Regions from separate parts of the Bacillus altaicus genome, predicted to be linked through region 1. Evidence: riboswitches for the same ligand, from Rfam matches in the RefSeq annotation. Region 1 holds a riboswitch; the other holds the start of a gene.
The links. Region 1 has a riboswitch for magnesium ahead of ACE38F_RS20005 (P-type ATPase actuator domain-containing protein). Riboswitches for the same ligand answer to the same signal wherever they lie in the genome.
Positions count from the first base shown of each region.

Region 2: linked by a shared signal. The riboswitch ahead of mgtA (magnesium-translocating P-type ATPase) and the one ahead of ACE38F_RS20005 (P-type ATPase actuator domain-containing protein) in region 1 are both predicted to bind magnesium.

Region 1 is NZ_CM143394.1:3,875,870-3,892,035, forward strand. It holds gene ACE38F_RS19990 (DUF7507 domain-containing protein) at 1-4,441, shown strand, start outside; gene ACE38F_RS19995 (FbpB family small basic protein) at 4,509-4,649, opposite strand; gene ACE38F_RS20000 (5'-3' exonuclease) at 4,987-5,853, opposite strand; gene ACE38F_RS20005 (P-type ATPase actuator domain-containing protein) at 5,986-6,711, opposite strand; M-box (ykoK) riboswitch at 7,066-7,231, opposite strand; gene ACE38F_RS20010 (DUF350 domain-containing protein) at 7,435-7,821, opposite strand; gene ACE38F_RS20015 (glutathionylspermidine synthase family protein) at 7,818-9,053, opposite strand; gene ACE38F_RS20020 (hypothetical protein) at 9,057-9,368, opposite strand; gene ACE38F_RS20025 (hypothetical protein) at 9,452-9,901, shown strand; RNA gene ssrS (6S RNA) at 9,957-10,140, opposite strand; RNA gene ssrS (6S RNA) at 10,162-10,344, opposite strand; gene ACE38F_RS20040 (sulfurtransferase) at 10,461-11,294, opposite strand; gene ACE38F_RS20045 (DUF2533 family protein) at 11,297-11,569, opposite strand; gene ACE38F_RS20050 (GNAT family N-acetyltransferase) at 11,597-12,058, opposite strand; gene ACE38F_RS20055 (DUF3931 domain-containing protein) at 12,130-12,384, shown strand; gene ACE38F_RS20060 (dynamin family protein) at 12,388-16,047, opposite strand.
Region 2 is NZ_CM143394.1:1,550,527-1,566,692, forward strand. It holds gene ACE38F_RS08200 (L,D-transpeptidase) at 1-256, shown strand, start outside; gene ACE38F_RS08205 (DUF3894 domain-containing protein) at 321-560, shown strand; gene prli42 (stressosome-associated protein Prli42) at 651-743, opposite strand; gene ACE38F_RS08215 (GNAT family N-acetyltransferase) at 933-1,478, shown strand; gene ACE38F_RS08220 (tripeptidase T) at 1,606-2,724, shown strand; gene ACE38F_RS08225 (hypothetical protein) at 2,776-2,982, opposite strand; gene ACE38F_RS08230 (DNA polymerase IV) at 3,125-4,363, shown strand; gene ACE38F_RS08235 (MgtC/SapB family protein) at 4,405-5,106, opposite strand; gene mgtA (magnesium-translocating P-type ATPase) at 5,184-7,889, opposite strand; M-box (ykoK) riboswitch at 8,221-8,388, opposite strand; gene ACE38F_RS08245 (DUF3932 family protein) at 8,587-8,838, opposite strand; gene rnz (ribonuclease Z) at 9,028-9,951, shown strand; gene ACE38F_RS08255 (hypothetical protein) at 10,667-10,804, shown strand; gene sdaAB (L-serine ammonia-lyase, iron-sulfur-dependent subunit beta) at 10,850-11,509, shown strand; gene sdaAA (L-serine ammonia-lyase, iron-sulfur-dependent, subunit alpha) at 11,528-12,406, shown strand; gene proI (pyrroline-5-carboxylate reductase ProI) at 12,465-13,304, opposite strand; gene ACE38F_RS08275 (MBL fold metallo-hydrolase) at 13,470-14,423, shown strand; gene ACE38F_RS08280 (SDR family oxidoreductase) at 14,433-15,227, shown strand; gene ACE38F_RS08285 (YqzH family protein) at 15,257-15,442, opposite strand; gene argC (N-acetyl-gamma-glutamyl-phosphate reductase) at 15,667-16,166, shown strand, end outside.

The DNA of each region.
Region 1 (16,166 bases):
TTTAAAAGCAGTCAATGCACAACAAGCAACAACAGGTGATATTTTGACTTATACGATAACACTAGAAAATACCGGAAATATTCCAGCTACTAATCTCATATTTTCAGATACTATCCCCCAAGGGACTACATTCGTAGAAAATAGTTTTACACTTAACGGAACAGCTATAATTGGTGCAAATCCAAATGTAGGTGTTACTTTGCCTAACCTAGCAGCAAACGCTACTCACCTTATTTCGTTCCAAATTCTTATTAACGATCCATTCTCGCAAGAATCGATTACAAATCAATCCAATACAACATATACAATTCAACCAGATCCAAGCCAGCCGCCTATTACTGAAACATCTACAAGTAATATCGTCATTACAAATTTCGTGCAAGCACAATTGACAATTACAAAAACATCCAATCCAATAACTGTAGATATTGGTGGAACTATACTTTATATTTCTGAAGTGAAAAATATCGGCAATGTTGACGCAATAAATATTATTTTCACAGATTCTATTCCAGCTGGGACTACATTCGTTCCCGATAGTGTCACAATTAACGGTGTCCTTCAGCCAGGTGTAAATCCAGAAAACGGCATACCAATTGGAACGATTGCAGCAAACAGTTCCAAAACGATACTATTTCAAGTGCAAACAAATAATCCACCTAATGAAACCGAAATTGTAAATCAATCTTCAGCAACTTACCAATATGTAAGTATTCCTACAGCTCCACCAGTGAATCGCTCTGCAAATTCTAACGTTGTTACAACATCACTTCAAAATGCAAATATTATTTCTGTCAAAAGCGCGGATGTAACTTTCGTAGCAATTGGGCAAAATATTACCTACACAAATACACTACAAAACATAGGAACCGTTCCAGCTAACAATACTGTGTTCATTGATAACATTCCAGAAGGTACTATATTCATTGAAGATAGCTTATCAATAAATAATGTGATTCAGCCTGGCGCGAATCCTGAAAACGGAGTAACTCTCGGCACGATACAACCAAATGAAACAGTCACTATTTCATTCCAAGTACAACTTACAAGTATACCGTCCGGCAATACAGTCATTAATATTTCAGACACTTCGTACGAATACCAAATTGACCCTAGTTCTCCAATTATTCAGCGTAGATCGTTATCAAATGCAGTAAACACGGAAGTGCGGACAGCAAATGTTAGTGCAATTAAATCCGCCAATAGATCCATTACACGCATCGGTCAAATCATCACATATACAGTCGCGGTTACAAACGCTGGTACAGTACCTATTACAAATACTCTCCTAATTGACGCGATTGAAGCTGGCACCACATTCGTTCCAAATAGCATTCTTGTAGATGGCATACCAAGGCCTAACGAAAGTCCAATTACCGGAATCACCCTTGATATTATCCTTCCAAATAATACGATTATCGTTACATTCCAGGTAAATGTAGTCTCTACACCTTCTCAAAATAACATTAATAATATCGCCGTCATCCACTATGAGTATCAACCGGATCCAAGCTTACCACCAATTTCAGAAACGACCTCTTCTAATACTACAAATATACAATTTATTGATGCTATTCTTATCGCTACAAAATCCGCTAATACAGTATTAGCTAATATTGATGAAACCATTGAATATACAGTATTCATTCAAAATAACGGATCCACTACAACTAATTCCATCTTTTTTACAGATACTATAGCGGATGGAACAGTATTTATTCCAGGAAGTGTAATAGTTAACAATACTGTACTTCCTGCAGCAGATCCGAATATCGGCTTTTCCATTCCTAATATCACATCAGGTCAATCGACAACAATAACATTCCAAGTTTCCGTTACGAATTTACCAGCTGTAAATCCAACACCTAATACTGCAAACATCGTCTACGACTTTATTTTCAACCCTGACTTTGCACCAATTCAAAAATCTACTACTTCCAACACTACTTTCGTTCAAATTAATGATGCTGATATCGTTTCACTTAAAACTGTTGATTTGACTTCTGTAACGATTGGTGACATTTTAACTTATACAACAACTTTAACGAATACAGGGAATACAGATGCTACTGCTGTTGTATTTACAGACAATATTCCTAATGGAACAACCTTTATAGACGGTAGTGTTTTAGTAAATAATATTCCTCAGCTTAACGCCAATCCAAGTGCCGGTATACTTGTAGGAACGATTGCTCCTGACATTTCTATCCCAGTCACATTTTCTGTTACCGTCGTAGCTCTTCCAGCTAGCGGCCATGTTCAAAATCAATCAACTTCTCGTTATACAATAAATGTGGAAGAACAAATATCGACTAGTAATATTACCTTCACTGAAGTTATTTCAGCTAATGTAATTGCTACAAAAACAACGCCTATCCAATATGCTGACCTACAAGCTATTATCCCTTATACAATTTCCATCATAAATAACGGGAATATACAAGTGGAAAACATTATTGTTACAGATATCATTCCAGCAAATACGAGCTTTATAGAGAATAGTGTTATTGTGAATGGCAACGCTCGTCCAAATGACAATCCACTTAGCGGTATACCAATTGATAACATTCCGCCTAATACGACAGCAACTATTCTATTCCAAGTCCGGGTTACTTCCATTCCGCAAACAAACCCAATCTCTAACACGAGTACAATTGAATATGAATACACGGTACCAGATAGGCCACCTATTACCGAAACTATTATTTCATCAGCTGCCGTAACAGAAATTCATCACGCGAATTTGAATAGCAATAAAACTGTAGACCTTGCATTTGCAACAGTTGGTGATACGTTAACGTATACGATTACACTAAATCAAACTGGTAATGTTGCAGCAAATGATGTAATCATTCAAGATATTATTCCTCAAGGTACTACGTTTATAGAAAATAGCGTCATTGTAAACGGAGAAACTCTTCCGGGAGTGAATCCAGTAAGCGGCATACCAATTGGTACTATAATTGTAGGTGGAGACGCTATCGCTTCGTTCCAAGTAACTGTAACTTCTATTCCAACACCAAATGAACTAAACAACAACGCAATTACTACTTTTAACTATATAGTCAACCCAAATAACTTACCTGTTACAAATACGACTACAACAAATACCGTCACAACAACTGTCCAAAATGATAATGTCGTTGCCATAAAATCTGTTAATGCCACGAATGCATTACCTAGTCAAACTTTAACGTATACAATTACAATTACTAATAGTGGCAATGTGACTATTGACGATCTTCTTATTGTAGACACTGTACCAGTAGATACAACCTTCGTTACTGGTAGTGTTACGATTAACGGAATCAATCAACCTAATGCGAATCCCGAAAACGGTATTACATTAGGAAACCTTGCTCCTAATGAATCTGTTGTCATTACGTTCCAAATAACAATATCTTCTTTGACTCTTCAATCTGCTATCAATAACGATGCTACTATCTCCTATACGTTTATCGTCGATCCAACCGAACCACCTATTACAATTACAAAGCAAACAAATACCGTTACAACAATGATCGTTGATCCAATGGTGCGCATTGAGAAAAACGCTGACAAATCTTCTGTCGTTATAGGAGATATTATTACATTCACATTAGAGATATTTAACCATTCCCCAATTCCTACAGTAAGTACTTCCGTTTTAGATATGATTCCAGCTGGTACAACATTTATAGAAAACAGTGTAACAATTAACGGTACTCCGGTTCCAAATATTCGACCAGACACTGGTATTAATATTGGTTCCTTGGCTGCAGATGGAATAGCAACTATAACATTTAAAGTTCTCGTAACTTCTATTCCTTCAAACAGTACAATTATTAATTCTGCAACAGTTACAGCCGCTTTCCAATTGACACCACAGGATCCGATTATTACTTTCATTGTTAATTCGAATATTGTTCGTATACCAGTTCAATTTATAACGGCAGCAGTGATAAAAAATGCTTCTGTCAGCTCTGCTTATTTAAACCAATATTTTGATTATACAGTGCGTATTACGAATACTTCCGAGATTTCACTTTCAAATATTTCATTACAAGACACCATTCCAGCAGGTTTACAATTTATGAACGGTACGGTCTTCATTAATGGGGAACGCTCTCCACTAGCGAATCCGAATATCGGTTTCCTAGTCGCTACTAATTTGGAACCGAACGAAACAATTATCGTGTTATTCACAGTACAAGTGATAAGTCCACCTATTAATAATGAATTTAAAAACACGGCAAACGTTTCTTTACAACTTCAAGTCTCTCCTACCGATCCACCAATCACAGTAACCATTACAAGTAACGAAAACAACGTCACCTTTATTCCAGAAAATCCAGATAAAACACTTCCAAATTTAAATTGTTTCTTTGACGGTGAACGTTTCATACGCATTACTCCTCGAAATATACGAAATTACTTTTGGACTTGGATTTGGTGGCGTTAATCAAAAAAGAAAAAGCTTGTAGTTCGGATAATATCCAAACTACAAGCTTTTTTCATAAACAAAATTATCAATTGCTAGCAGCACTATATGCTACATGTCGTTTCTCAATCCGTTCTTCAATTTCTTTCATATTCTCTTTATTAGTTAGTAGGGATTGTTTATTTTCTATTAATAATTGTTTAAAGGATTTTCTCACTTTTTTTCGCATGTTTATTTTCCTCCTTGGGGGATGGTTTATATAAAAGATAACTTGAAACTTTAATCAATGAGAGGATTTACCCTCACTAATTATTAGCCTACATCAATCGGGCTTTTACAGGGAGTTACTCTTCCATCATCACTCTTTATTCAGCTATAATACTGAGATAGAAGTCCTATCTCCCGTTAATGCGGGATAAGGATTTATCTGTGTGTCCTTATAATAGTTGATTGTTGTGAATTCCATTTGAACTTCATATGAAAATTCCGTTTATTTTCTGACAACTTTGTGAACAAAAAAAAGAAAGGTTAATCAAAAATATATTTGATCAACCTTTCCATGCTCTTTAAAGCATATTAATTAATATTTCAGGTCTTCCCCAATTCATTTCGTCGCAAACGAATCGTAGTTTTTCTTCGTTCATTGTGTGTAACCCTTCTTCTAACGAACATGAAATTGGAACTTCACAATGAATTTGCGCTAATTGTAAAGAGATATTTAAATTCTCTAAATCACTTTCAATTTTTGTGCGCTGCGCTTTCGTTAATGATGCTATATTTTCTAGTACTGCCGATACTGTCCCGTATTCTTGAATAAACTTATACGCTGTTTTTTCACCAATACCTTTTACACCCGGATAATTATCACTTGTATCTCCCATGAAAGCTTTCGCATGAACAATTTGCCAAGGTTCTACACCTTTCTCTTCCATGATTTTTTCCGGTGTGTAATACTCGTAATTTCCAATTCCTTTACGAAGAAGCATAACTGTAACATTCGTATCAACAAGTTGAAGTAAATCTGTATCACCTGTCAAAATATAAACTTCCGCTTCATTGCAATATTGTTTTGCAAGCGTACCGATACAATCATCCGCTTCATAACCTTTCATACCGATTACAGGCATAGATAATTTCGCAGTCATTTCTTGCACTAAATCAAATTGCGGAATTAATTCTTCCGGCGGTGCTGCACGGTTTGCTTTATAATTCGAGAAAGATTCCGTTCTAAATGTCGTACTTCCCATATCCCAGCACGTTACAATGTGCGTTGGTTCGATTGCTTGTGTTGCTGTTAATAAATGCTTCATATAACCATGAATCCCATTCGTCGGGGTACCATCTTGTCGTTTCATAAATTGTCCATGTACACTTGTTGCGTAAAAAGCACGAAATAATAGTGCCATACCATCAACTAATAATACTTTTTTCATAATTCCTCTCCTACTAACAAAAAATAATAACCTCACGTTATCACGTAAGGTTATATATAGATTACCATTCTACGTTTTTATTCAACTTTTTCTATTATACATTGTTTTTGTATATTTGGCATCATTAACACATTAAGACATTCTACCGCAACAAGTATGAAGTATTCCTGAATACGTATTTTTACCTGTCGAAACAACTACAGCCTTTGCATTTCCCCCAACAATATACGTACCTTTGAAACATACATTTTCAAGTTCAAGTGGATTATAGTCTTTCATCCGTTTTAATGGAATAAATCGTTTACGTTCAAGATGATAGCAACTTTCAAATTTCTCAATACTAGCATCGTTTCCTGTCAGCATAGATTCATTTACTAATAAATCATTTGCATAAATAATACGTACATCTGCTGGCACTGTATCGCCCTCTGAAAGAAAAATCATATCTCCAGGTACAAGCTCTTGTACTGGCAATTTCATCATTTTCAATTCATTATTTAGCCCTGTTATGCTAGAAGCTTCTACTCTAGAAACAGTAACTGTTTCACATTGTAATTCATCACACACATTTTGTTTTGAAAGACCCGGGATCATTCCACTTAGCTTCATCATTACTTCCGCAATACGCGCTCTTTTTGAAGTTAATTCATTTCGGCCGTATACTTGAATACGTTTTTGTGCCTCTTTCATAGATAGTCCGTCTCTTGTTGTTTTAAAATACGCAAATACAGATTTTACATCTCTTGTTGCGATTTCAATTAATAGATCTTTATTTTTTTGAAGCATTGTTTGTTCTTTCATTGCTTTTTTACTTAATTTATACGAAGTGTTACCCACACTTTTATTTACATATAACATATTATCGTCTCCTCCTTTACAACATAGGAAGAAACGCTTTGTTTCTCAATTTATCCACTTTACCGTGAAAGTGTCTAGCGCTTAAATACTCGAATAAACGCTACATTATGATAAATATAGAGGGAGGAACAAGTCGTTTCCTGCCTACATCATATATTTTTGATTTGAAGTATATGGGTAACGGAACCGAGTCAGAATTTGACATGCTCCTCACCTCCTCCTTAATTTTTTAGTTATAATCTATACTATGAAATTACTCATAGCTTGCTAACAAAAAAGACCCTTACTCATAAGAGAGCAAAGGTCATTGCATACACAAATAAGCGATTCCCAATATAATATAATTAGAAATCTACGGACCTCTCCCTCGCCGAGTTTTAGCACTGTATAGCATAGGTTCATTACCAGCTACGTTAAGAAAAACCTTAATTCGATCATTCCTGTTGACCCATTGGCGTCTCTCGACATTTTTGGGCAGTAGCATTTCTCTATACAGGAGCCTCACCTAACAGAGACTTATTATAATTACATAGAAAATGTTACTCTTATTTAAAATAGATGTCAACACTTTGTATGGAAACTTTTCCTTATTACAATAACTATCTCGAGTTTAGTACACTAATACGCATCCTGCTCAGCGTTCGGCTACATAAATTAATTGAACACATATTGCAAAAAATTAGCACATGAAAAATAAAACCCTTACGTTAAAATGTAAGGGTTTTAATATGTTACACAACCAGCAATTACAATTCCGATGGAAAGTGATAAAAACATAAGGAAAAGACCAACTGCTTGATTATCTTCTTCAAGGCTTTTATTAATATTAAAACGTGGTGTAAGCCATTCCGCTAAATAAAAGACAATAATTTGAGCTAATATCCCAACAGCCCCCCATGAAACCATATCAAGAATTGAAATAGAATTAGCAGCCGTTGAATATAAAACGATAGCAAGACCAAGTAGTCTTCCTCCAAGTACATAGCTTACCGCTTTATTCCCTTGAGCCATTAACTTAAATTCCTTAACTTTCGTTGTCACTTCCATAAGAAAAAGACCGATACATAAAAGTGCAAGTGATACTACTAAATATAGTAAAAAATTAATCATTTATTTTCCTCCTTCTTAATACCTACCGGTAAATAATACGATTCATTTCCCGTAATTTTTTCTCCGGCACGTATACCGATGCTGCTCGCTTTTCCAGCAATTAAAAATGCCCCAAACACGTACGACAGCCTCTCAATTCCTTTTTCAGTTTCCAAAAATACAACTGGAAGCTCTGTATATTTCTGAAATATAGGAAGTGATGATTTATACGTTTCATGTGCATTTCGAATCATAATATTTGTATCCTTATCACGAATCGTAATCGTGTCACCTTCCCTACCGAACGAAGGTTTTTGAACGAAAGGACTTTTCCCAAAAAATAAATCTGGCTCTAAATATGTAGGAAGCATATATTCGTTAATCCACTTTTGCTCCTCACTTGTGTAAAAAGCACCTTCTTCTGCTAATCCCCAAATAAGACATTGAATTGATTTCGGCTGAAGTAAAAAGGCCGACAAAGGATTTATAATAAAAAGCTTTCCTTCTTTTACAAGTTGCAAAAGTTCTACTCCCACCAAATCCCCCGTTTTTGGATCTTGATCTTCAATTAAGTCTTCAATTGGATATGTTTGGCGATACAAAACATCAATTGGTACACCATCTCTATCTACTAAAGCATCATCTGTAATTCTAAGTTCTGTCATTGGCATCACTTTATTTTCAACATGACATAGCCCACTCAAATACATAGTCGTATTCCAATCTTCTATATGTTCATGATGAGCTGTGAAAACAACATTTGGATCTTCCATTCCTTTTGTAAACTCCATTACGGCTTTTGTAATACCGGAAGAAAGTAAGCGCTCTTGATTTGCATTTGGATCATCATAGCCTAATTTTTCACAAACTTTTCCATTCATTTGAAAGCATTCCACAATAAAAGTTGGAGTGTCACTATTAAACTCAAGCATTTTAATACGATTATCATCTGTTAAAGCAAAATCAAATCGTGAAATAACAGATTCAGGATACATTCCTTTCAGTCTAATAAAAGGCAAGCTTGCAGCTGGAAAACCAAGTTCAAGAAGCTGTTCATTAGATAAATCCCGAAGAAGTCTAGCAGTCTTAAAAAATATTTTCCCCATTCGTTGAGTTGCTAATTGTAATTGTTTCATCGTTTGCTCTGTTATTGGGAAAGCATGAAACAAACTATACTCACATTCATATAAATCCGACCAGAAATGCGGATAATTCGAATAAAATCCTTTTCGTTCCTTTATGTATTGCGACATATTTTAACCTCCAAATCCACCTTTTGAACCGCTTCCAATTCCACCTTTAAATTCGGCCGAAGATTGATAAGTTTTAAACGCTGATGAATTTTTGAAGGTGGATTTATTTTGATAGTATTTACCACCATAAAAGTAATGTCCACGATAACCTGAACTACTATCATCACACTGCCAAACACCAAGTTCATCATCCCAATCCCAATCAGAGCAACTATTATCATTCGGTTCGGGGGGAATATCTTGCGCGCAGCCAAATAAAGTGCCCGTCATTAAAGATGTCAGGACACCACCTACTAGCCATTTCGTTTTTGTCACCTTTGCACTCCCCTTTTTAAATTATATTTCTATTATATAAGATGTCATGATAAAGTAGAAGAAAAAGGAAGAAGAGGGATAAAATGCGATTGGAATATCGGCTCAATGATGAAACTAACGGGTATCCGGCTTTATGGAACTACGCAAATATTTCTAATTCTGAAATTGTCACGCGCATGACTTGTGAATATTTTATAAAAGATGGAAATACATATGTCGTTACTGCAACTTCAGTAGATCCAGACGGGACAGCAGTGTTATATATACAAAAAGAAGTTTTTTTCAACGATCCTTCAGATCCTACATACTCGCACATAGGTTTTGAAATTAGAGAACTAAAGGAAGCAAGCTCAATTATAATAGAAAGTAAAGATGTGTGGAATTACGAGGACATCTTACCCTCTCTCCATTCAGATATTATATATATTCAACGGGATGAAATACATTTGGAATTCACTCTAGATTCAAGAGAAATTGATGAAGACCGCAAGTGCTATATTTATTATGGAAACTTTACAGGTAAATCGAGATAACATGAGCATATTTATTCAACAAAAAAACCTTACGTATAAAACGTAAGGTTTTTTATATAGTCCCACATATGCCGTTATCTATAGATGTCCATAAACCTGCTCTCACAGGTGGATGTTCTCACAAATGTTTGTAACTTCCTTCTTAAAAAGATGGCCTGCTATCTACATTTAAATATTGAACTTCCATATTATACTTATTGGTTTAAGACATACACAAGCCACGTACACCGTAGGAATTTTATATAATGTTAGTTGAAATAAGACCCCCGCAAGTGCCGTTCCTCGTAAATGTCCAAAAACCCGCTACTCGCAGGTGGATGCCCTCACAGTTACCGTATATCTTCCTCCACAAGGAAGGCTTGATAATGGTCACTAAATATTGAGCTTCCGTAAAACTAACATCGGTTTTAGACATAAATAAGTTACGTACACCGCAGGATGTATTATTTACTTGTCGTTATATTATCACATTGTTTCCAATGTGTAAAATATAATATTTTTGAAGCAATCTCTTGCTTGTGACCTTATTTTAATACAAATTATTTTTGCATGCAAGTGATTAATCTTCTTCTTTTGCAATTTGATTTTCTGGATAAGAAATCCAATCACTCCAGCTACCGGTATACAATTTAACATTTTGAAAACCAGCTAATTTTAATGCAACTATGTTCGGACACGCTGTAACACCAGAACCACAATATACGATTGTTTCCTTCTCTTTATCAAGATTTTGGAAACGCCCTTGCTGTTCCTCTTCGTTTTTAAAGTGTCCCGATTCTAAAATTCCATCTTTCCAAAAATAGTTTACTGCCGTCGGAATATGCCCTGCCTTCGAATCAACAAGCTCTTCCGCACCTGCATAACGTTTCGGCTCTCTAGAATCAATTAACGTAATATCTATACCTGCATGAATATTCTCTCTGACCGTTTCCATCGTTACAAGCATATTTTCTTGTATTTCCGGTATAAAAGGTTTTCGTGCAATAAATGGGATATTCGACGTTGTCTGTAATCCATTCTCTTTCCAAGCTGGAAATCCACCGTCTAATATATACACTTTCTCATGTCCTACATAGTTTAATAACCACCATAAACGAGAAGCCATTGCACCAGCTTGACTGTCATACGCAATCACTGTTGTATGTTCATCAATCCCAGCCTGTGAAAGCTTGTCTGCAAACTGCTCTATATTCGGTAATGGATGGCGACCACCATGCTCTATTACAGAACTTGATAAATCTAAATTTAAATCAAAATATAACGCATGGGGAATATGTTCTTCCTCATACTTCTCTTTACCCCAATTTGGATTCGCTAAATCAAAACGACAATCGACTATACGGACATGTTCATCTTCTAAATGCTCACGCAACCATTCGACTGTAACAATCATCCTTAACGCCCTTCTTTCTCGTTCACGCGACCTACATACTCCATAACCATATCTGTTGTAACAAGTTTACGCTGCGGCGCAACGCCGCGTTTTGCAAGGTCATTAATTTGCTTTGTTACCATATTAATTGCATCAACTGAGAAATGTTTTCCATTTGATGCAAGTGCGATCGCAGCCTCAATCGCTGCTTCGCGTTGCGCATCTAATTGTAAAAATATTTTTACAATCTCATTTTGTTTACGAGAATGTGCTGTAATTGCTTTATGTACTTCCATCTTCTCTTCCCCCTAAATAATTTATACTTATTTGTTTAATTTCATTGCAAGCCGAATCATATCACGACATACAATTCCATTTTCAATAATCTCTTCTTCATAATGCTTTGAAAAGTAATCAAAATCAATAGAAAAAATACGAAATCCACATTTTTGATATAACGTAAGTTGTGAAATGCTAGAATTACCTGTACCAACTTCAAGCTTGTACATATTATATTCTTTAGCTTTTTCTATTGCATGCAACAATAACCCCTTACCAATACCTTTTCCTTGCATATGTTCTACAACCGCAATATTCATAATTTCCATTGTCCTTGGTCTTGTTTCCAAAAGCACATATACACCGATAATTCTTTCTTCTTGTTTAGCTATATACGTAAATCCTCTCTGTACATATGCATCAATTTGGCTCTCACTTGGATCAGCAAGGAGCAATAAAGATTTCGGTATAGCTTCTTTCGAAATACGCTCAATTACAACAGACATAAAAATTCCCCCTTCCCTATTGTTCTAAACCCCCCTTGTCTACCATAGATAATAGAAAGGAGGGATTCACCATGGACAACAATGAGAAAAAATGCAACGTCATCTCTATTGATGGAAAGAAAAAGAAGAGCGACACATATTCCTATCCAAAATTAGTAGTAGAAAACAAAACGTATGAATTTTCTTCATTCGTCTTATGCGGTGAAACACCAGACGGCAGACGCTTAGTTCTTACCCATATGATTTCTACTGATGAGTTTGCAGGGTTTGTAAAATCTTTAGATACTGTACTACAAAAGAAAATTGAACGAATCTTTTTTTCATAACGGCTATTTACTATAAATTTCTTTTTCAATTTCTACTAACTGCTTTTGTAGCTCTTCTTTACTTTGCTCATATAGTGATACATCAATTGTTTCAGCTAATGCGAATAATATACTTTCATAATAATTCTCAACATCTTGTTGCATCACTTTTTGGAATAGGTTCCATTTTGCATCCCACTCTTGCTTATAATGATGAACGAATAAATCTTCTTCATCAGCTACATAGTTTGATACGAAAGGTTCTAACACTCCTTTAGCGTCTTCTTGCATAAAAGCTTTATCATTTTTTTCAAAAAAGCTTTTTTCATTTTTAAAATGTGCTAGTGCCTTTTTAAAATCTTTTATTTCTATTGAAGGAAACGGCTCTTTATGTGTAATAACTTTATATTCATAATCCACTGTTCCACCCATAGAAATCGATTCATTTTCCACTTTGCAATTCACAACAATTTCATCCTTTGCACGCTTCATCGCTTCATCTATCCATTTTTCAAGACGTAATGATGTCGCACGCATTTCTTGTAATAAATCATGTTGAATAAATGAAACTAATTCCATTACACATTGTTGCAACTGCATTTTCACATTCCCATCTGTTCGTAACGACGCCGGATTAATAAATTCAGTAAACACATCGTTATAGCGTAAAAATAGACGTTGGTGTACATAGTAAAGCAGTTCTTTCACTTCATTTTGCATTGCTTGCTCTTCAGCAAGTACACTATATGATGAAATAATATGAAGTAGCTGATTACGCTCTGCTTCATATTTTTTTGTTTGCTTCTCTTTCTCATCATTTCCCTGCTTTGCGCCATTTATCATATTTACAAGAAGCTGATTCGCTCCTTGCAATGTACCATATAAAGCATGCACAGATACAAGCATTAAATCCCTCATCATAAAGGACGTAAATGATTCTTCAAACTTAGTAATCCCAGAGTTTTGTAAAATACCATACTTTTCTTTATCAATACTTTTCCCTTGCTTTTCTTCAAGCGCACATAAACTTGAAATTGCAAATAAACGTGGATTTCTAATACCGTATTGCAAGAGCTGATCCGCAATATAACCTTTTACCATTTCAAGTTCTTCTTCGGATTGTGCTAAATCGGCAGCATTTATTAAGAAGAACATTTTATCAAGTGCAAATGTATCCTTTACACGACCGAGCTGAATTAAAAACTCACGATCTGCACGAGAGAAAACATGATTATAGTATGTTACGAATAAAATAGCATCTGCGTTTTTAATATACTGGAATGCAACATCCGTATGGCGAGCGTTAATAGAATCCGCCCCTGGTGTATCTACAAGAGCTACTCCTTGCCTTGTTAAAGCGCAATCATAATAAAGCTCCATATGCTCAACAAAGCATGATTTTTCTTCATTAGCTACATAATCAGAGAACTCCTCTAACGTAACTTGTACTTGTTCCCCTAAATGATTAGCAACTGCCTCATATCCTTTTTGTACCGCTCGTAAAAAGCTAAATGTTGTTTTTTGCTTCCCGCTTGGTGAAGGATATTTCATAATTTTATCAATTTGCGTTAACGCTTCTCCCAATGTAGCAATTTCATAGTGAAACATTTTATAAACAGCTTTCATATCTTCTAACAGCGCTTGCTCTGACTTAAACTGGACAATTACCGTTCCATGTGGTTTATCTTCTGTAACTGGCAGAATTTGATTTATTGTTGCTGTCGTTGGGTTTGGCGATACAGGAAGTACCTTTTCACCGAGCAATGCGTTAGCAAATGATGATTTCCCAGCACTAAAAGCTCCAAATAACGCTACTGTAAATTGCTTCGTTTCTACACGCTGTCTTTTTCCAACTACTTCTTGCTGTAAATGTTTCAGTGTAGGCAATGGATCTAATATCGTTTCAGCTTTCTTCACTTTTTCTAATATACGCTGAATATTTAAAGCTTTCGTTCCTTTAATCTCTTCTTCACTAGCCGCTACGTTATCATTTACAATTTCTTGCTCTTGTAGTGTAAACTTCTCACTAACAACTTGTTTTTTACTTTGTAATATTTCGTCTATTTGCAATCCATCTGGTATAGAAACATGTTCATTCCAAATATCTCCTAAATAGCTCTCATATTCCTCATACTTCTTAATATATTGTAATTTCGTTTCTTTTGCTGTTTGTAACATCGTGTGTTTTTCAATTTCTTCTTCAATACGAGCAATCTCTATCTTCACTTTCTTCTGCAATATACCCGTACTTTTCCCGAAAATTTGCTGAGATTTCATAAAGTATCTTTTCTTTAACTCATTTGCAACGTCAGCAGTATAAAGAAGTAAGTAATCACCGGTAAATCCAGCCCCTTGTTTAATTGTTTCAGCCAACACTTCCGGTCCGAAAGCAATCTCTAACGCATATATGTCTTTCCCTATTTCTTCTGTAAATAACCCTTCTTCTTTTAAGAAGGCTACAATAAATTCTTTCACATGAAAATCAAGTTGCGTTTCAACAGTCTTTTGAAGAGCAAAATAAAAAGCATCTACACGTCTCTGTTTTTCTTGCTCCGTCTTTCCTTTCGCAAATAACAAACCAACTTTAAACTTCGTTAATTTCGTTTCTAAATATTCATTTGCCAATTCTCTCATTTCAAATGGCATTAAATACGCGTTATCTAATATGGCTTGTAAACCTTTTATAAATTCATTTCTCGCATCAGATTCTTTACTAGCCGCGCGATTTTTATTTTCAGTTAACTCTTCCTTTTTTTCAACTATCTCTGAAAGTGACAGTGGTGATGTTAATTCTTCTTCATATTTCATAAGATGTTTTTCATTTTCAGAAAGAATAAACGAACAATGTTCTTGCAGTAAATATTCTGTTTCTCGCTCCATTCCCTTTCTTACATACTGCTCTTTTTCTTTCATGATAGAAAAAATTAATGCTTCTAAACTTTGAATTTCATTGTATGGATGATTCATCATTCGCAATGATGTATAAAAAATACCATCTACTTCAATATCCCAGTTAGAAAAAGAATGTTTTACACTATCTCTATACTCTTCAAACGATATCTCATTTGCTTTATGTTTATCTATTTGGTTTACAATGAGATAAACCGTTTTATTACGTTGTTTCAATTCTTTAACAAATTGTAAGTTAACCTCTGATTGGACATGGTTATAATCCATCATATAGAAAATAACATCTGCTAGATGCAGTGTTGATTCTGTCGCTAATTGGTGGGCATCATCCGTAGAATCAATTCCGGGCGTATCAACTAACATAACCCCATCAGGAATTGGCGCATCATTTCGATAAATATGAACACCAATTACTTCATCACCGTCTTTACATATTTGTTTTAATTCTTCTGCTGAATATGCGCCGTCATATTCATACTGTTCTCCAGACTTAATCGTTACAACAACGCGATCAGATCCCTTTTCAATTTTAACGACGTTAGCACTCGTTGGAATCGGACTTGTCGGTAATAATTGCGCTTTATATAGGTGATTCATCATTGTCGATTTCCCCGCAGAAAAATGACCACAAAAAGCTAGCATAAGCTGCTCTTGTTTATATTTTTGAATCACTTCAAACAACTTCAAACTATTCTCTGCATCACCGTTTTTTTGCCACTCTTCATAAAAACAAACAAGTTTTTTCATACCGTTTGTCTGTACTATGTTTGTCATCCCCTTGTTCCCCTTTATCCAAGATGTATATACTTTATCCCGCTATTTGTGGGCAGTAAAAGCCTGTTTCGTGCGGGCTAATAATCAGTGAGAGATAGACCTCCCCGCTGATTAAAGTT
Region 2 (16,166 bases), 2.3 Mb from region 1:
AGGAACCGATGGAAGTAAGTATGGGATACACGGGACAAACCAGCCTAGTTCAATCGGAAAATATATTTCACAAGGATGCATAAGAATGAAGAAACATGATGTGGAATATTTGTTTGATCGTATTCCACTTGGAACGAAAGTATCGATTGTGAAATCGAAAAAAACATTTCAGCAATTGGCGAAGGAAAAAGGGGCCATAGTATTTGGAAAAGTCAACGAAACGGTTGGCTTTTTTCTTTTCTATAAGTTGTCTTGACATGTGTACATAACCATGCGTTAATGAGAATATATAAAGATAATTGAGTAAAGGGGTTGCTCATATGTATTTAAATCCAAAAATTTCTTACATGCAGTTTTGTGTTGGTTTTCTATTTGTTATTACATTCATATTGGCAACTTTTAATATATGCTCTTACGTTGTAGCGATTGTATTTATGGCATTACTCAATCTTACTTTTGTTATCGGGGCATTTCAGCAGAAACAATATACAAGTTTTGTAATAGCACTTGTAATGGCCTTTTCCTTTAGCATTGTAGCAATTGTAATATATATAAAATAAAATGTTCAATACAAAATAGACTATCTCGATTTCGAGATGGTCTATTTTGTATGTGTAAGCAGTAAAAAAAGGACGAGTGAATCGTCCTTTTTACCACAACATACTTGCGCCAGTAAGTAATGTTGTTACAAGCATAGAAATTAGCATTATATAAACCATAATTTTTTGAGCTTTTTTATGCATAGTTAAACCTCCTTGCAAATCAGTACAATTTCATTGTAACGAGAAATGAAATTGTGGACAAGGGGAGAGAAATGACAAATTTCGAGAAGTGTGTGTAAAGTAGAACAGGAAATGTGTGTGTGTGTAGAGAATATATTAAAAGATAGAGTACTAGTTTTTTGTTATGCAAGCATGAAGAATGGAGATACGATGATGAAAATATACGAAACAGATCGTTTACATTTAAGAGAAATTGATGAGTCGTATGCGGAAAAAGTTCTTCAATATTACGACAAAAATCGTGAATTTTTAAAAGCGTGGGAAGAGTATAGACCGGAGGGTTTTTTCACGTTAGATTATCAAAAGAAAAAGTTACAAAAGGATAGAAAAGAGTTCGCGGAAGGTAAGATCATCAGGCTTTGGATTTTTAAAAAGGGTGATGATACAAAAATTATTGGATGTATTTCATTTAATCTAATTGTTCGCGGAATTTATCAATCTTGTGTACTTGGCTATAAATTAGATAAGGAAGAATTGAATAAAGGTTACACAACAGAAGCGCTTAGAAAAGCAATTCAAGTTACCTTTGAAGAATTTCATTTACATCGTATAGAAGCACCAGTTATGCCACGAAATTTAGCATCTATACAAGTAGTGACGAAGATAGGATTTCAATATGAAGGTGTATCTCGAAAAATGCTAATGGTAAATGGCATCTGGGAAGATCATATGCGGTGGGTATTGTTAAACGAGTAATAGAAGGCAGATGGGTATCTAGATGTGTTAACCATCTGTTTTTTGTCTTGTATTTCGAAACTTTTGCGAAATTCTGTTATAATTAATGTTGTTACATACATAATGGTAGTGCAGGAGGCGCAGTCTTATGATTAATCAAGAACGTTTAGTAAATGAATTTATGGAGTTAGTACAAGTAGATTCTGAAACAAAATTTGAAGCAGAGATTTGCAAAGTGTTAACAGAGAAATTTACTGCTTTAGGTGTAGAAGTATTTGAGGATGACACGATGGGTGTGACTGGTCATGGTGCAGGTAACTTAATTTGTACTTTACCAGCAACAAAAGACGGTGTTGATACAATTTATTTCACTTCTCATATGGATACAGTAGTTCCTGGTAATGGAATTAAGCCTTCTATTAAAGATGGATATATCGTATCAGATGGTACTACAATTTTAGGAGCCGATGACAAAGCTGGATTAGCATCTATGTTTGAAGCGATTCGTGTCTTAAAAGAGAAAAACATTCCTCATGGTAAAATTGAATTTATTATTACAGTTGGAGAAGAATCTGGTCTTATTGGTGCAAAAGCGTTAGACCGTGAGCGTATTACAGCAAAATATGGTTATGCATTAGATAGTGATGGAAAAGTTGGTGAAATTGTAGTTGCAGCGCCAACACAAGCGAAAGTGAATGCGATTATTCGTGGGAAAACAGCTCACGCTGGCGTAGCGCCAGAAAAAGGTGTATCTGCAATTACTATAGCAGCAAAAGCAATCGCAAAGATGCCACTTGGTCGTATCGATTCTGAAACAACTGCAAATATTGGACGTTTTGAAGGTGGTACACAAACAAATATCGTTTGCGATCATGTTCAAATCTTTGCAGAAGCTCGCTCTTTAATAAATGAGAAAATGGAAGTGCAAGTTGCAAAAATGAAAGAAGCATTTGAAACAACTGCAAAAGAAATGGGTGGTCATGCAGACGTTGAAGTAAACGTTATGTATCCAGGATTTAAGTTTGCTGCTGGCGATCACGTTGTAGAAGTTGCGAAACGTGCAGCTGAAAACATCGGTCGTACGCCTTCTCTTCACCAAAGTGGTGGCGGAAGTGATGCGAACGTAATCGCAGGACATGGTATCCCAACAGTTAACTTAGCAGTTGGTTATGAAGAAATTCATACAACAAATGAAAAAATTCCTGTTGAAGAATTAGCGAAAACAGCAGAATTAGTTGTAGCTATTATCGAAGAAGTAGCGAAGTAAGTAATAAATAAAAAAAGACGTGTGAACCAATTATGGTTTACACGTCTTTTTTTATTTTGATTCAAGTGCTTTCACAAGGCGGATAAGCCAATATAAGAAGACCCATGGAAGTACATAAGTTGCTGTAAAACGTATGAAATGAGAGAAGATTCCTAAAGCGTAAATGTTAATGTTAAAAAGGGGAAGTAACAAATAATTAATCGCAAGGATTACTATAATAATAATAAATACATAATTGAGTTTATTATGTTGTTTCATAGCGATTCATCTCCTTTACAATAATATCCATTTGTTACGTACAGTATAGCAAAAAATAGATAGAGAAAAGCCAATAATTATTATAACTTGTAAATAAATTTGATATAATGAAGGAACAAACGTTCTTTAAGGGGTGAGTAGTATGCGAGAAATGTATCCGAAAAATGGTCGTGTTATTTTACATGTAGATATGAATTGTTTTTTCGCAGCTGTTGAAATTGCTCATGACCCATCATTACAAGGAAAGCCATTAGCGATTGCAGGGAATGAAAAAGAGAGAAAAGGGATTATCATAACATGTAGTTATGAGGCGAGAGAATATGGAATACGTACGACGATGCCTCTATGGGAAGCGAAGCGATTATGTCCGCAATTAGTTGTGAGGCACCCTAATTTTACATTATATCGAGAAGCTTCATTTCAAATGTTTCAAATTCTTTCCCGTTTTACAGAGAAAATACAACCGTTTTCTATAGATGAAGGGTATTTAGATATTACAGATTGCTATGCGCTCGGTTCGCCTCTTGAAATAGCGAAGATGATTCAACAAGCGTTAGTAACAGAGTTACAGCTTCCATGTAGCATTGGGATTGCCCCAAACCTCTTCCTAGCAAAGACTGCTTCAGATATGAAAAAACCTCTTGGTATTACAGTACTTCGAAAACGTGATATCCCAGAAATTATTTGGCCACGATCAGTTGCAGAGATGCATGGAATCGGAGAGAAAACAGCTGAAAAACTAAAAGACATTCATATACATACAATTGAACAGTTAGCAAAAGGAGACGAGCATATCATTCGCGCTAAAATTGGAAAGCATGGTGTTGATTTACAAAAACGTGCAAAAGGTATGGATGACAGGGAAGTTGACCCGAATCAAATGGGACAACATAAAAGCGTTGGAAATTCGATGACTTTCTCAAAGGATATGGACGAAGAAAAAGAATTACTTGATATGTTAGAAAGATTATCGAAATCAGTAAGCAAAAGGCTACAAAAACGAACTCTCGTTAGTTATAACATTCAAATTATGATTAAATACCATGATCGCCGCACAGTAACACGGAGTAAACAATTGAAAAATGCAATATGGGAAGAACGGGTTATTTTTCAAGCGGCATCCCGTTTATGGAAGCAACACTGGGATGGTGATTCTGTTCGTCTGTTAGGTGTTACAGCTACTGAATTAGAGTGGAAGACAGAATCGGTGAAACAGTTAGATTTGTTTTCATTTGAAGAAGATGCGAAAGAAGAGCCGCTACTTGCTGTCATTGATCAAATTAATGAGAAGTATGGAACACCACTCTTACAACGTGGTAGCCAGTTATTACGTAAACAAGAAAAATCGTTTCAACAAAAGTTAGAAAATAAGTTTATGTAGAAGGTGTCATGAAGTAGTAAATATCATGCTACCTTTTATATTTAACTCGCTTCTAAATCTAAAGAAGTCTTCCACCCCGCGGCAGTAACACCAGATTCTAAAAGCATTCTACTTACTATTTTTTCAATTAAGACAGCTGCATTTGTATTGCAATGTAAAGTAGCCTGTATACATACTTTTTGGTTAGAATCAACGTCTTCACTGTACAATTCTTTTAAACCGATACCTTCTGAACTTACCATGTGCATGAGAAGAAAACGAATATGCGCTTCATTTTCTTCCGAACAGGTAAGAGAAAGTAAGTAGTTTGTTTGTTCAGGGAAATCTTCTTTTGATTTATTATTCATAAATAGAGCGATTGGGCGGAGTAGTATATTTGCTAGTAAAACGCTAGCTGCCCCTAGCATAGCTGCAACGAGGAAGCCAGCACCTGTAAGAGTACCAACAGCAGCTGCGCACCATAAAGTTGCTGCTGTATTTAACCCTCTAATACTAAAACCGTCACGAATAATAACACCGCCTCCTAAAAAGCCAATACCACTAACAACTTGAGCGGCGATGCGTGATGGACTAGCATCATGATCAAGCATGACGGATAATAAAACAAATATACAGGCGCCAAGTGATACGAGAGCATTTGTCCGCAAACCAGCCATTCGATGTCTCCATTGTCTTTCCATTCCGATGCAAGCTCCTACAATGATTGCGATCAATAATCTTAATACAATGTCATACCATACCATCATGGTCACCTCCATACATATAAGTGCATGTTATATTTTTTAAAGAATGAGAGGGGAATCCCCACTCATTCTCATTTTTACAACCAGCTATGAAACTTTTTAATATAAAGTTTTTTCAGGAATTGTGTTAAGAAAGCATAGCCTAATAATATTCCTATGAGCCACGGGAAGTAGCTTAGTGGTAACGCTTGTAAACCAACTGCTGCACCAAGTGGTGAGAACGGAATATAAATTCCAATTGCCATAATACAAGCGGTTAATAAGAGAACTGGTATTGATGCGGTACTTTTAATGAACGGAATTTTCTGTGTTCTAATCATATGGACAATTAATGTTTGAGTTAGTAACCCAACGACAAACCAACCAGATTGGAATAACGATTGTTCTCCGGGTGTATTTGCACCGAATACATTCCACATGACAACGTATGTGATAATGTCGAATATAGAGCTAATTGGACCGATGCAAATAATGAAGTTACGTAAGTTTGCAGTATCCCATTTTCTAGGCTTCTCTAAAAATTCTTTATCCATTTTATCCCATGGAATTGAAAGTTGTGAAATATCGTAAAGTAAGTTTTGAATTAATAGATGAATTGCAAGCATCGGTAAAAATGGAATGAAAGCACTTGCTACTAATACACTAAATACATTTCCGAAGTTAGAGCTCGCCGTCATTTTGATATATTTTAAAATATTGCCGAACGTAGTACGTCCCTCTAAAATACCTGCTTCTAATATAGTTAAACTTTTTTCGAGTAAAATAATATCGGAAGATTCTTTTGCGATATCGGTAGCGGTATCAACAGATATTCCAACGTCAGCTTCACGTAATGCCACGGCATCGTTAATGCCATCGCCCATGTAACCTACAGTATGACCATTACCTTGTAATACGTGAATAATACGAGATTTTTGCATTGGATTTAGTTTTGCGAACACTGTTGTTTCTTCTGCCAGTTTTGCTAATGCTTTATCTGGTAAAGAATCGATTTCGTAACCGAGGACAGGCTCTCCTATATTTAATCCAACGTCTTTACAAACCTTTCTTGTAACAATTTCGTTATCACCAGTTAAGATTTTCACTTGTACGCCGTGTTTTTGCAATGCTTGAATTGCAGAAGCAGCAGATGGTTTAGGTGGATCTAAAAAGCCGATATACCCAGTAAGGATCATAGCTGATTCATCTTGTACTGTATATGCTTTATGATAGGGTTTGTTATCTTTCTTGTATGCTACAGCTATGACACGCATTCCTTCACTATTTAAAGTTTCGCTAAGATGTTTTACATTTGCTCTCATTTCTTCAGTGAGAGGGACAATTTGCCCATCAACTTCAGTGTAATTACAAATTGATAAAATTTCTTCTACGGCACCTTTACAAACCATTGTATGTTCACCTGAAATATCTTTTACGATGACAGACATACGACGCCGCGCGAAATCGAATGGAATTTCATCTAGCTTTTGAAAAGCTGATGGATCAAATTTATGGTTCTCCTCTGTATGTTCAATAACAGCTTTATCTATTAAATTTTTCAATCCCGTTTGATAGAAGCTATTTAAATAGGCAAAGTGTAATACACGATCGCATTCATTTCCGTTAGGATCTAAATGACGAACTAGGACAACTTTATCTTCTGTTAAAGTTCCAGTCTTATCTGTGCAAAGAATGTTCATAGCACCTAAGTTTTGAATAGAGTTTAGCTGTTTTACAATTACTTTTTGTTTAGACATGTTAACGGCACCTTTAGCTAAATTAGCAGTTACAATCATTGGTAGCATTTCAGGTGTAAGACCAACTGCAACAGCAATAGCAAAGAAGAAAGCTTCTTGCCAGTCGCCTTTTGTGAATCCATTAATGAGAAGGACAATAGGTGCCATAATAAGCATGAATGTGATTAAGAGCCAGCTTACTTTGTTTACTCCTTTATCGAAGCTTGTTTCTGTACGTTTTCCAATCACTTTTTTTGCTAAAGAGCCGAAATACGTATCCGTACTAGTTGAAACAACAACAGCTTTTGCGCTGCCGCTAACAATATTTGTACCCATGAAGCAAAGGTTTTCCATATCGAGCGGATTGTAATTTGTTTTCAAGTTTTTCGGTAATATATGTTTATTTTCCGTATGGTAGCAGTTTTCGTATTTTTCAACCGGAAGTGCCTCGCCTGTTAATGAAGACTGATTAACAAATAAATCTTTAGCTGATAAGATACGCACATCAGCTGGAACGATATCACCGGCTGAAAGTGAAATGATATCACCAGGTACAAGTTCTTCAATTGGAATTTCCGTTGTATGATTACGATTTAAATTCGTTACGCTTTTTGTTTCGTGTATAAATCCATTTATTCTAGAGACGCTTGCAGTTGTGCGAACCATAGCTTTTAACTTATCTGCAGCTTTTTGAGAACGAAATTCTTGAAAAAAACGAATAGTTGTACTTAGCAGTACCATTACAGTTACGACAATTGTTCCTTGTATGTCATCTGTGAAAAAAGAGAGTGCTCCAAGAGCTAACAAAACAAAAATAAATGGATTTTTAAATGCCAGCAGAAATTGAATATACCATGGCAGTGTTTTATTATGAGCAATTTCATTCGGACCGTATAAAGAAAGTCTATGAGACGCTTCTTGTTTAGAGAGTCCATCTTTTGTTGTTCCTAGAAGTTTTAACGCAGAGTTTACATCCTGTGTTGCAACTTCTACTAGCAATTCGTTATTTGTATTCATGTTATCTTGATTGTAAGCATGCTTTGTTTCTTGTCTTTGTAAATTTAACATTGGTAGTTCCTCCTTTTTCATGAAGGAGGAAACAATCTGTTACTCGACTATTTAAAATTGGGAGGAACAGCTTCTTTCCTACCTACATGATGAAATATAAGGGTAAAACATATGGGTATCTGGGCCGAATCATCACTCGCCACTGCTCCTCACCTCCGTACAATTAGTAGTTTCTGAATATGCTATGTTTGTTTCATAGTAAGGTGCATAAGACATAAAAAAAGACCTTTACTCAAAACGAGTAAAGGTCTGAATTCGTAGTCAAAAAGAGTCAACAACAAAGACTGTTATTAAACATAGATAAAAACAGTTTTTGTGTATGACAAAACATACGCACCTCTCCCTCGTTGAGTTTTAGCACTGTATAGCATAGGTACTGAAACCAGCTACGTTAAGAAAGGCCTTCATTCCGACCTTTCCTGTTGACCCATTGGCGTCTCTCGACATTTTTGGGCAGCAGCGTTTCTCTATACAGGAGCCTCACCTAACAGAGACCATATTCAATTACACGTTGAATATTAGCACTGTAAATTTGTAGTGTCAATATCTTTTTTGTCTATTTTTTTAAAAAATTAAATAGGTTTATGATGGATATATAGTATGAAGTAAGATGGGTTTAATTGTAAATATGATGGGGAAATAAATGCTTAAATAAATATAAATAAAAAGCACTGATTACAGTGCTTTTTACTATAGATTATGAGATTGTAGCATTTTCAAAAATAACAATCTCTGAGCTATTTGTTGTTGAAACGCGTTGTGCGTAATATGTTAAAGCTGAAGAAATATATGTTGGTAACGTCTCATTTGTATGTGATGTTGTATATTCATGGATTAATTCTTTTAAAGTCGTCCATTCTAATTGTGCTGGGTGATCAGAAACGAAAGAACTTACCCAGCGATCAAATGAAGATGAAAAATCAGTTTGTAAACGAAATACTTCTTTCATAATAAAACGCTCCCTTAAAATGTAGTACAATTATTTTACCACAAAATACGAACGATATCTAAATTTTTTAAGTATAATGTTCGTGTTATATAGTTGTCTAGATGATTGGTTATGCAAATTCAATTTGCCATTTGAAATAACATTCCGTAAGATGAAAGATAGATTATATAAAGAGCTGGAGGAAAGAAAGTGGAATTTGTATTTTTAGGGACTGGTGCAGGTGTTCCTTCAAAAGGAAGGAATGTTTCAGCAATTGCTTTGCAGTTGTTAGAAGAACGAGGACAGACTTGGTTATTTGACTGTGGCGAGGCGACACAACATCAAATACTACATACGTCTGTACGTCCACGCCGCATTGAAAAAATATTTATTACGCATTTACATGGCGATCATATTTTTGGATTGCCGGGTTTATTGGGTAGCCGGTCGTTTCAAGGTGGAACAACAAAATTAACAGTGTACGGACCAAAAGGAATTAAACAATTTATTGAAGTGGCATTATTAGTAAGTACGACACATGTTAAATATCCACTTGAAATCGTTGAGATTACGGAAGAAGGTATTGTGTTTGAGGATAATGAATTTTGTGTAGAAACAAAAAGGTTATCACATGGAATTGAATGCTTCGGATATCGAATTGTAGAGAAAGATATACAGGGAGCTCTTTTAGTGGATAAGTTACTGGGAATGGGTGTGAAACCTGGTCCAGTTTTTAAACGCTTAAAAGATGGTGAAGTAGTTGCATTAGAGAATGGCACAGTGTTAAATGGAAAAGATTTTATTGGCCCGCCTCAAAAAGGAAGAGTTATTACAATTTTAGGCGATACACGATATTGCGAAGCGAGTAGAGAGCTTGCGCAAGATGCTGACGTACTTGTTCATGAAGCGACTTTTGCGGCAGAAGATGAACAACAAGCGTATGATTATTTTCATTCCACATCTAAGCAAGCTGCGAGTATTGCACTTCAGGCAAATGCAAAACGCTTAATATTGACTCATATTAGTTCTCGTTATCAAGGAGATACATATAAGGAATTATTGAAAGAGGCAAGAGAGCTATTTTCTAATACAGAAATAGCTACGGATTTAAAATCATTTCCAGTAGAAAGATAATAATGTTGTGAAAAAATGGTGACGATAGGTTGCCATTTTTTTTATTTCTAAAAAAAATTAAAAATAAAACTGTTATCATTTTATTTTTATATAGGATGACACAGAAAGTTTTAATGATGTGAAGATATAGGATGAAAATACATAATACCGATTATTTAGAAAAACTGTTATATAAGTCAGACGACATACGAGTGGTACAAGTAGCAAAAATGGATTTTTATTCAGAACTTTTAAAATTCATTAAAAGTAAGCGTTTTATTAAAAACAAGCTATAATGAGGGCAGATTATAATTTATCCCGCTATTTGCGGACAGTAAGACTCCCACCTCAGAATTCGGCGAATGCGAGGAAGTTAGGTGGGAGATAACTGCCCGTAAAAGCCCGATTGGTGTGGGCTAATAATCAGTGGGGGATGGACAAAACTCCCACTGATTAAAGTTTCACTTTATTGTAGGCTACATGCGTTTTAGCCATTTGTCATAACAAGTGAAGTTGACTAAATCGTGAGAGAGCAACATGGAAATTATAATAGGAAGGATATTACTATTATTTGTACTAAGTCTTTTTTCACTTTTTAGCTTTAAAATATCAAAAGGTATGAAAGCAATGGGAGTTTCACTTGTTTATGCTATGCTTGTAAGGGGTTCTGTGTTAAACTTTGGATTGCTACCAGGCTTTATTGTGGACTATCTTATATTATTTTTAAATGCAGGTAATGCTAAGTTTCTTATTTATTATTATAACTGGTATTATTTCAGGATATATTGCTTCACTGTTATTCAAAAACTATCCAATTCTTACAGCGGAACAAATTCGTGGTACGACTGGAACAGCAACCGATTCGGTAGCTTAATAGAATAGTAAATAATTTTTTCATAGAGGTTTAGGGGGAGTTATGATGAAGTATCGCTCAGTGTTTGATATTATTGGTCCGGTTATGATTGGTCCATCAAGTTCACATACAGCAGGCGCGGCAAGAATGGGGCAAGTTGCTCGTCAGCTGTTTCGTCATGAACCAGAGAGAGTTAGCATTTCATTATATGGTTCATTTGCAAAAACATACCGTGGTCACGGTACGGATGTAGCGCTAATCGGTGGAATACTAGGATTTGAAACAGATGATTTACGTATTCCAAGTGCGTTAGATATTGCAAAAGAACGCGGGATTGAAGTGGAATTCATTGAAGAAGATGCAAATGCTCCGCATCCAAATACAGCGAAAATTCGTCTGTATAAAGGTGAAGAGGAAATTGAAGTTGTTGCTTGCTCAATTGGTGGCGGTAAAATTGAAGTAGTAGAATTAAACGGATTCGATCTTCAATTAACAGGCACGAGTCCAGCACTACTTATTGTAAATAACGATCGCTTTGGTGCTATCGCAGCTGTAGCTTCAATCCTTGCTAAGCATGAGATTAACATTAGTACAATGAGTGTTTCTCGTAAAGAAAAAGGAAGAAGAGCGCTTATGGTCATTGAAACAGATGAATTATTAGCAGATGAAGTAATCGCAGAAATAAATGGGCAACAAAATATTTGTCAAGTAACTATTATGGATTAATTGCAGGGGGGAAACACCATGTTTCGGAACGCAGCGGAACTAGTGGCGCAAGCTAAAGAGAAAAATGTAAAAATCGCAGAAATTATGATTCAATGTGAAATGGAAACAAGAAGTATCTCACGTGAAGAAGTAATTGCTGGAATGGAAAAGAACTTAGTCGTGATGGAACAAGCAGTAGAACGAGGTATTCGTGGTGTAAAATCACCGACTGGTTTAACTGGCGGGGATGCTGTGAAAGTCCAAGCGTATTTAAAGAGTGGAAAAGGCTTATCTGGAGATACAATTTTGGACGCAGTGAGTAGAGCTGTCGCAACAAATGAAGTAAACGCGGCGATGGGAATCATTTGTGCAACACCAACAGCAGGATCTGCTGGAACAGTGCCAGGTGTACTCTTTGCACTGCAAGAAAAATTACAGCCGACACGCGAAGAAATGATTGAATTTTTATTTACAGCAGGAGCTTTCGGTATGGTTGTTGCGAATAATGCTTGTATTTCGGGCGCGGCAGGAGGTTGCCAAGCTGAAGTAGGTTCAGCAAGTGGAATGGCAGCAGCAGCAGCAGTTGAGATGGCTGGTGGAACACAAGATCAAGCAGCTACAGCTATGGCGATTTCATTAAAGAATATGCTTGGTTTAGTATGTGATCCTGTTGCAGGGCTTGTAGAAGTACCTTGTGTAAAACGTAATGCAGCAGGAGCTGCGAATGCCATGATTTCAGCTGATTTATCATTAGCTGGTGTAACTAGTACAATTCCATGTGATGAAGTCATTGAGGCGATGTTTAGAATTGGACAAACGATGCCAGTAGCACTTCGTGAAACAGCAGAAGGTGGACTTGCAGCAACACCAACAGGTCGTCGTCTGCAAGAAGAGATTTTTGGTAAGAGCAATAACTAAAAGCATATCATATGATTAAAATAAAAAACGGAGCTCAAATAAAGTTGAGCTCCGTTTTTTATTTTTCTTCTGCTATTTTTTCTAATGTTTTTCCAAGATCGTGTGATCGTTTCGTTGCTTGTGTAATACAGGAGATTAATGCTTGTTGAAAATTATGCTCCTGTAATATTTCAATACCTGCTTCGGTAGTTCCGCCAGGAGAAGTAATTTCTTTTCGCAAAATAGAAGGGTGTTTTTCGCTTACTTTTAGCATTTCAGCAGCACCAATCATCGTCTGAAGAATAAGTGATTTTGCAACATCTTCTTTTAAACCAATTTTTTTTGCTGCCTCTTCCATTGCCTCTACCACATAATAAATATAAGCTGGTCCACTGCCGGATAATGCAGTGACAGCATGCATATCTTCTTCTTCTACAACAGAGACGAGACCAATCGTTTCAAATAACGATGTTGCAATGCGAATATGTTCCTCCGTTGTGTGTTCTGAAGGTGAGATAGCAGTAGCGGATTTTAAAATGGCCGCAGATGTATTTGGCATTGCACGAATAATCGGAACGTCTTTTTGAAGTAGGTTTCTAATTGAATGAGTAGAAACACCTGCTAATAACGAAATAATAAGCACGTCATTATTTATGTATTCTTTAAGAGGAATAATCGCTTCTGCGACATCTTTTGGCTTCATCGCTAGAAAAAGAATATTTGCATCAGCAAGTAACTCCTTTTTATTATGTGTACCTTTGACACCGTATTTTTTATGTAACTCCTGTAATCTTGTCTCGTTAGAACGATTACTTACAGTTACATTTTCTCCCTTAACAACATTTGCGTTTAATAAACCACCAATAATCGCTTCGGCAATAGAGCCTGCACCGAGAAAGGAAATGTTTTGCATAGACATGATGTGCCTCCTTTGAATTTGGTTAGAAATGCTTATAAATGTACATACATTCGTTTTTTTATGGAAAACACCTCTTTTTATCTGAAAATAATGACAAATTTATAGGGAAGTTGTAAACTGAAGAGGTATTCATTTTGAACCGGAAAAAGACAGGGGGGGCTAAGCATGACGGCGATTCATCGAATGGAGATTCCTGTTCCATTTGCAGTTGAGACAGTGAATGTGTTTTTAGTTGAGGGAGAAACATTAACGTTAATTGATACAGGGACAAATACAGAAGAAGCAAAGAAGGCACTAGAAAGTCAATTAGGTGCATTAGGGTATAAGATAGAAGATATTGAAACGGTAGTGATTACGCATCACCATGCGGATCATTGCGGACTTTTAAATACATTTTCTGAAAAAGTAAAGATTATCGGACATCCTTGGAATGAACCTTGGATTACACAGAATGCTGAATTTTTAAAGAGGTATCATGAATTTTTTAAAGAGACAGCCTTGCAGTTCGGCGTTCCAGCAGCATTTCTGAATGATGAGGCGTTATTGACGACGAAGACACTTAAATATTCTTGTAATAGATCGTTAACACATACCGTGAGAGAGGGAGATCGTATAGATTCGTTACCTGGATTTACAGTGATTGAAACCCCGGGTCATGCTTCCACTCATATTTCATTATATAGAGAATCTGATGGAATATTAATTGGTGGGGATGCTCTCATTAGTCACATTTCTTCAAATCCAATATTAGAACCACCATATGAAGGGCAAACAGAAAGAGCGCGTCCTTTATTGCAGTACAATCAAACGTTAAAACGTTTAAGTGAAATGAATATTTCACGTATTTTATCAGGGCATGGGGAAGATGTTCTGAATATGAAACAACTTATTGAAACAAGATTACAAAAGCAAGAGACACGTGCGTTTAAAGTGCTTGAACTATTAAAGGAAAAGCCAATGACAGCATTTGAAGTATGTGTAAAACTATTTCCGGTATTATATAAAGAGCAATTGCCACTTACTATCTCAGAAACTGTTGGACAATTAGACTTTTTAGCATATAATCAACAAGTGATGATTGATGAATCTTCACAACAATTGATTTATTATGCAAAGTAGGTGACAGCAATGACGGGACGTTTACAAGAAAAAGTAATCGTCATTACAGGTGCTTCTAGTGGAATTGGAGAGCAAGTTGCAATGCAGGTTGCAGAGCAAGGGGCGACTCCGGTATTAATGGCTCGAACAGAAGAGAAGCTACAAGCATTAGCAGACAAAATTAAAGAAACTTATAATACGCCTTGCTATTACTATGTATTAGATGTAAGTGAAGAAACGAAAGTACAATCTGTTTTTTCAAAGGTATTACAAGAAGTAGGACGTATTGATATATTGGTAAATAATGCTGGGTTTGGTATTTTTAAAACGTTTGAAGATGCGTCAATGGATGAAGTAAAGGATATGTTTCAAGTAAATGTATTTGGATTAGTAGCTTGTACGAAAGCGGTATTACCTTATATGGTAAAAAGGAACGAAGGACAAATTATTAATATTGCTTCATTGGCTGGAAAAATTGCAACTCCGAAGTCGAGTGCTTATGCAGCAACAAAACACGCTGTATTAGGATTTACGAATAGTTTGCGTATGGAGTTATCTAACACAAATGTGTATGTAACAGCAATTAACCCAGGACCGATAGATACGAACTTTTTTGAAATAGCCGATCAATCAGGTACATATGTGAAAAATATGGGACGTTACATGTTAAAACCAACATATGTAGCAGAACAAATCGTAAAGGTGATGCAAACGAAAAAACGTGAAGTAAACTTGCCGAAGTGGATGGGAATGGGGCCAAAGCTCTACGCATTATTCCCAGGTTTATTTGAACGCGTTGCAGGCAAATCATTAAGTAAAAAATAGGAGATTTCCATATGGAAATCTCCTATTTTTTATTTTCCAGTCACATAATCGTAAACGATATCCTCAACAGCCTCGTATACATCAATTTCAGTATTTAAATGAATTATCATTTGAATATGTTTAATTAGCATTTCCTGATCCTCTTTTGAAACAGGATTACATTGATATTGCCGAAAACTTTTTATAATCATTTTCTCAATTAATTTTTCATTCATGTTTTTTCCCGCCTGTATGTATACATGTATTGTTTTATTGTACTTGAAGTGAAATGAAAATACTACTATGCACTATTTTTGCATAAAAATCCACTTGTATATATTGCTTTTATAGTGAGATTAATATTTTGAAGTTTTTTAAAATTATAAATATTTAATTGACTTTATAATTATGCAACATTATAATCAAACTTAATTTAAAGAATAGATATGAGGAGGAGCTTATGAAAGTCGCAATTATTGGAGCAACTGGATATGGAGGTATTGAGTTAATTCGGTTATTAGAGCAACATCCATATTTTTCGATAGCATCTCTCCATTCTTTTTCACAAGTTGGTGAATTTATAACAAATGTATACCCGCATTTTCGAAATGTTCTTGTCCATACGTTACAAGAAATTGATGCGGAGAAAATAGAGAAGGAAGCTGAAATTGTATTTTTAGCAACCCCAGCGGGAGTATCGGCAGAGTTAACACCAAAATTATTGGCAGTAGGTTTAAAAGTAATTGACCTATCTGGTGACTTTCGTATGATAGATCCTTCGTCATATGAAATGTGGTATAAACGGCCAGCTGCAGAAGCAAAAATCCTTAGGAAAGCAGTATATGGATTAAGTGAATGGAAAAGGTCTGAGATTCAAAATGCAAATTTAATTGCAAACCCAGGATGTTTTGCAACAGCCGTATTATTAGCGATAGCGCCGTTAGTACGTAGCGGAATGAT